Regions from separate parts of the Vibrio sp. QJM3NY_39 genome, predicted to be linked through region 2. Evidence: predicted binding sites of a transcription regulator. Region 2 holds the regulator's gene; the other holds the start of a gene.
What was found. Region 2 encodes PurR, which represses purine synthesis genes. Its sites were predicted from a motif close to TNANGNAAACGTTTNCNTNA; they were not measured.
Positions count from the first base shown of each region.

Region 1: a site for PurR is predicted at 1,684-1,703, ahead of purT (formate-dependent phosphoribosylglycinamide formyltransferase). Genes of this name have one in related genera too.

Region 1 is NZ_CM173505.1:1,557,412-1,560,604, forward strand. It holds gene AC3CHU_RS07030 (thiopurine S-methyltransferase) at 1-248, shown strand, start outside; gene purT (formate-dependent phosphoribosylglycinamide formyltransferase) at 443-1,618, opposite strand; gene cdd (cytidine deaminase) at 1,786-2,673, opposite strand; gene AC3CHU_RS07045 (LrgB family protein) at 3,031-3,193, opposite strand, start outside.
Region 2 is NZ_CM173505.1:1,199,958-1,203,150, reverse strand. It holds gene torD (molecular chaperone TorD) at 1-628, shown strand, start outside; gene purR (HTH-type transcriptional repressor PurR) at 945-1,949, shown strand; cyclic di-GMP riboswitch class I at 2,120-2,205, shown strand; gene AC3CHU_RS05495 (TfoX/Sxy family DNA transformation protein) at 2,333-2,923, shown strand; gene AC3CHU_RS05490 (TVP38/TMEM64 family protein) at 3,059-3,193, shown strand, end outside.

The DNA of each region.
Region 1 (3,193 bases), 360 kb from region 2:
ATGTAGAGCGTTTGAAACAACGACTGAAACCGGGTGGTAAGATCCTTCTAGTGACTCTGGATTACGACCAAAGCGAGATGGCAGGGCCTCCGTTTAGCGTCCCTAAACTAGAGATTGATCAGTTGTTCGCGGGATACAAAATCACATTGTTGAATCAAGATATTGCAGACGATGAACATCCGAAGATTGCCAAAAAAGGCTTGTCTCGATTTAGTGAAGAAGTGTACTTGATTGAGTCAGACGCTTAAGCGCAGTGAACTCTCTAGCGAAAAAACCGCTTCAATAAAAAAGATAACACCAACAAAAAGACGGGCTCGATAGCCCGTCTTTTTTATTGTTCAGATTTGAAGTCGTGATTGTTCAGATGCGAGAACGTAATGGTTCAGATCTGAGTTAGTCGTTACCAATTAGTAGTCATTAGCTAGAAAATGGTAATTAACAGCTAGTAAATCACTTTTACTTTAGACGCGCTCTCAATTGCATCTTCAATCGCTGTCTCAGTGCTGTTGCGACGAGTAAGTGCCACACCTAGACGACGGCGACCATCGATATCAGGCTTACCAAACAAGCGAACTTGCGTCTGTGGTGCGTCTAGCGCCTCTGTAAGACCTTCAAAACGAATGTTGGTTGAAGTGCCTTGACCAAGGATAACCGCTGATGCACACGGGCCGTATTGCGTGATGGATTTGATCGGCATACCAGTAAAGGCGCGTACGTGCAGTGCGAATTCCGATGAGTCTTGAGACATAAGAGTCACTAAGCCAGTATCGTGTGGGCGAGGGGATACTTCGTTGAAGATAACGTGATCGCCTTTAACAAACAGCTCTACGCCGAAGATACCGTGACCACCTAGTGCATTAACCACTTGTTCAGCGGTGTATTGCGCGGTTTTAAGTGCATTGTCTGACATGACTTGTGGCTGCCATGACTCACGGTAATCACCATCTTCTTGGCGGTGACCGATAGGCGCACAGAAATGAACGCCATCAACAGCGCGAACGGTTAGAAGCGTAATTTCGTAATCAAAGTCGATGAAGCCTTCAACGATTACGCGACCCGCGCCAGTACGACCGCCTTCTTGTGCGTAGTCCCAAGACTTTTGAATGTCTTCTTCTGTTTTGATAACGCTTTGGCCTTTACCTGAAGAGCTCATTACTGGCTTAACAACACAAGGCATGCCCACGAATTCAACAGCGGCAGCGAAGTCTTCAAAGGTGTCTGCAAAGCGGTAAGGAGAAGTGCTCAGCTTTAGCTCTTCTGCAGCTAGGCGACGGATACCTTCGCGGTTCATCGTTAGCTTCGTCGCATTTGCAGTGGGAACGACATTTAAGCCTTGCGCTTCCAGCTCTACCAACTTGCTAGTGGCAATAGCTTCAATTTCAGGAACCACATAATCTGGTTTTTCAAGTTCAATGACTGCTTGCAGTGCATTGCCGTCTAACATGTCTAATACATGACTACGATGTGCAACTTGCATTGCGGGTGCGTCTGCGTAACGGTCACATGCAATAACTTCCAAGCCTAAACGTTGGCACTCGATAGCAACTTCTTTGCCGAGTTCACCTGAACCTAATAGAAGTACACGAGTAGCATTTTCACGAGTAGCAGTACCAAACATAGAAATTCCTTCCGATCTTTTGAGCGATTGATTGAAAACGGGGTGATCATACTTATTTCAATGATAAAAGCAAACGTTTGCGCAAGTTGTTGCGTTAATTACAGGTATAAAAAAAGCAGCCTCGTTAAATAGAGCTGCTTATTTAAAATTTTGTTAATTAGATGTACTTAGATTGCTAAGTAAGTCACTGGAATGTCGGGATTAATCGCTTCTAATGTAGATTGCGTATCCGCTAGGTGACTGATGCTACCTTCGGCAATTTCAACCAACGCTGCACTTTCAATCTGTTCAAAATCGAAGCCAGCCAGTTTAAGTTGAATCAACGCCACTTGTAGAGGAGGTAAGCTCGGGTTGAACGCTGCATTTTCAGCGTAAGCACCGGTGAAAACCTCACCCGACGTCAATTGCAGTGAAACACCACTTAGGTTTTTGGTGTAAGGAGCATGGCTGCGGTTTAGTGCTGCTAGCGCTTCTACAACAATAGGCGTTGTTTCTTCAGTCGTGTGCTTATGATCAAGCTTAGTCATTAGGCCAGTCGTCACACCTAAGTCAGCAGGGCCGAATGAGTCTGGCAGGTATTCTTGCAGAGACATTTCATCACGTTGTGGAAGCTGAACCTTAAGCTCTTTCGCTGTGGTCAGTTCGTTCATGAATTGACGACAGTGACCACAGGGACTGAAGTTGATGGTGATATCTGAGATACCTTGCTCGCCTTTCATCCAAGCGTGGCTGATTGCAGATTGCTCAGCGTGTACTGTTTGGCCAAGTTGAGCACCAGCGATTTCAAGGTTTGCACCAAAATACAGAGTGCCAGACAAACCACGCACGATTGCACCAACATAAAAGTCAGATAACGGAGCGTAAGAATAGGCTGCGGCAAAAGGAAGTAGCGCAATACGTAGCTCGTCATCCGCTAAACCACTTGCTTGCAGTAGGCTAGCAAATTGTTCTGGAGACAATGTCGCGTCAAAGTTGTCTGCTAATACGATGTCACTCAAAAGTGCTTTGATTGCTGTTGGAGCACTTTCCAGCGCCAGGGTAATACGACTGTTCATGTTGAATCCTTAATTGACCTTAGGCTTTAATTCTATGCAATGCTCAGGAATTTTCTGTGACTTTGATCACTACTGCGTTGTTGTTGTTACATTGGTTTGCATAATTAGAGTGAGGTCACAGATGAAATCGATTGCAAGAGTAAAAACTACCATTGATATCGCACTTATTGCTTGAAATTGAGTTCGGTTTGTCACGTATTGATGAATAAATGAGAGAAAAAAGCCCAAGCTACCACTGAAATAATCAGGTTATGCTTGGGCTTATTGATATCTGTAACGCTTAAAAGTCGCGAACCAGTGAGTTTAGCTATTTACCAACTCATCGATTAGAGCGCGTATAAACTGTAATCAAAGTGGTTAAGAATAGAACCAAACCACGAGCGAAAATATACTCGGTGCAATGATTGAGGTGATAACCCCACAAAGAACCAATGCCAACGAACTGAATGCAGCATCTTCCTGATTCTTTTCAGCACAGGTCGCAGTACCTAAAGCGTGAGACACGGTACCCATGGTTAAA
Region 2 (3,193 bases):
CAACGAGCAAAGAGCAGAAATATACTGGTGGCTATCAAGCTTATTCGCTAAAGAGCTCACTCAAGAAGAACTCGATCACTACCACTCTGTTGAAATTCGTTCTTTCCTAACTGGTTTAGGCGAAAATGAAACACTAAAACCGGCGATCGATAGCCTAGTGGATGCGCTAAACCGCCTACAAACGCGTGAGGATGCTCAACTAGAATTGTCTGCTGACTTCTGTGACTTATTCTTAAAAACAGATAAGCATGGCGCACTTCCTTACGCTTCTATGTATATCGGTGAGACTGGCCTTTTGAATGATAAGCCAGCAAAAGATATGGAAGAGATCATGGCCAAGCACAACTTAGTGGTGAACCAAGACCTAAAAGAACCAGCTGACCACATCGCTATCGAACTCGACTTCCTTGGCAACTTGATCATCCGTTCTAATGAAACGGAGCTTGAAGAAGAGCTAGAAAAATCCTTCGCTGTTCAACAGCAATTTATCGAGCAACAACTTCTTACTTGGGTACCAAAGTTCAACGTTAAATGTCATGACGTTGACGAATTCGGTTTCTACGCATCAGTCTCATCTCTGCTACTTGCATTCTGCAAATTGGACACCCAATACCTTGCTGGTGAATAAGCTGATTGGATGACTCGTTAAATAAATTCAGAAGAATGTGACAATTCACCCGGATTTCCGGGTGAATTTTATTGCGAGTAATTTCTAGTCAGTCTAAAATTGTGACCGCAAACGATAAAATATGAAACATTCACGAAATGCTATGCTTATTATAGTTTTGAGCATTTCGGTGTTAAGACAAGCCGCTCAATAGCGGTTTTTTGTTTTTTAGCACTTTAGTACCCAAAGAGCCCTACAAATTTAAGCTCTTAGTTAGGTAGCTTAACGGCTACTTCATTCCGTACTTTGGGAAAGTAGCTTCTAATAGGATAAAACCATGGCCACTATAAAAGATGTCGCTCGCTTAGCAGGCGTATCAACAACAACCGTTTCTCACGTAATCAACAAAACTCGCTTTGTTGCAGAAGCGACTCAAGAAAAAGTAAACAAAGCCGTAGACGAACTAAACTACGCGCCGAGTGCTGTTGCTCGTAGCTTAAAATGTAATACAACGCGCACTATCGGCATGCTAGTGACTCAATCAACCAACCTATTCTTCTCTGAAGTTATCGATGGTGTTGAGAGTTACTGTTACCGTCAAGGTTACACTTTGATCTTGTGTAACACTGGCGGTATCTATGAGAAGCAGCGCGACTACATTCGAATGCTTGCAGAGAAACGTGTAGATGGCATCTTGGTTATGTGTTCAGACCTAACTGAAGAATTAAGAGAGATGTTAGACCGTCACGCTGATATCCCTAAAGTTGTCATGGATTGGGGCCCTGAGACCTCTCAAGCCGATAAGATCATTGATAACTCTGAAGAAGGTGGCTATCTGGCAACCAAGTACCTTATTGAACGCGGTCATTCTAAGATTGCTTGCTTAAGTGGCCACTTAGACAAAGCAGCATGTGTAGAACGTATTGCAGGTTACAAACGTGCGTTGGGTGAAGCCAAAATAGCTACTGATGAGCGTCTAATCATTGAAGGCAACTTTGAGTGTGATACCGCTGTGATTGCTGCTGATCAAATTATTAAAATGGAAGATCGCCCTACAGCCGTATTCTGTTTTAACGACACCATGGCACTTGGCCTAATGAGTCGCTTACAACAACAAGGTATTCGTATCCCTGAAGATATTTCAGTGATTGGTTACGATAACATCGAGTTAGCTGAATACTTCTCTCCACCATTGACCACGGTTCACCAACCGAAGCGTCGTGTTGGTAAGAATGCATTCGAAATTTTGTTAGAACGCATCAAAGACAAAGACCATGAAAAACGTGTATTCGAAATGCACCCTGAAATTGTTGAGCGAAGCACAGTTAAAACGTTAAATTAATTGATAAATTCAGTTTAGTTTAATCAAGCGCACCTTTAGGTGCGCTTTTTTTATCAACAACATCAATGAACCTGGTATCATACTGGAAAGATCATTAATTGAAGCAGTATCACATTTTGAAATAACAAGTGTGAGCCTCATTCAACAAAAACTTTATTCTATTCAATCAGTCACGCACAGGGCAAATCACTTGAAAGAGTGAGACGCAAAGCTTCCGGCCTAAACCACTCGTTGGTATGGTAGCGGGGTTACCGATGGCAAAATGCAGTAACTACTAATAATTTAGTAATTTACGGCTAATTGACAATTTAATTGCAACATTTTGCTAATCTCTCGGACCTGCTTATTTGGTGGCGTAGTTCAAATACACCGAGATAAATAACATGGATAAACCGATACTAAAGGATTCAATGAAATTATTTGAATCCCTAGGAAAAATAAAATCACGCTCGATGTTTGGTGGCTTCGGTCTTTTTGCTGATGACACTATGTTTGCTCTGGTTGTAAATGACCAGCTGCACATACGAGCAGACAAATGCACAACGAAACAGTTCGAACAACAAGGGTTTCAACCGTACGTCTACAAAAAACGTGGTTTCCCTGTCGTTACTAAATATTTCGCTTTACCCGAAGGCCTGTGGCAAGACCAAGAGAAAATCTTGCAGCTTGCAACAACGTCTCTGGGTTTTGCTAAAGAAGAAAAAGCTGAGCAATCTTCAGCTAAGCCTACTCGACTCAAAGATCTGCCCAACCTTCGACTCGCCACTGAGCGTATGTTGAAAAAAGCAGGGATCGATTCCGTAGAGCGTTTATATGAATCTGGCTCTGTAAACGCATTTAACGCCATCAAAGAATCACATGCGTCTTCTGTCAGTATTGAACTACTTTGGGCGCTAGAAGGCGCGATCAATGGCACACATTGGTCTGTTATACCGCAGCAGCGTCGTGAAGAGCTTATCAATCGCGTCAATTAACATTGTAAGTGAAAAACTATATACATAACTAAGCCGCATTTACTGCGGCTTTTTTTATATCTGCTGAAAGTTAATCTATGCTTTGCCTGTCTATCTATACTAATGGTATACATTGAAAATTTAGAGGAAGTATCAATGAGTAAGAAAATGATATTGGGTATTGTGTTGGTCGTAACCATCGTCTTGTTAGGCGTCAATTTCGGCCAATACCTAACGCTTGAAAATGCCAAGGCCCAACAAGCCGTTTTAAATGACTACATTGATAGCAAC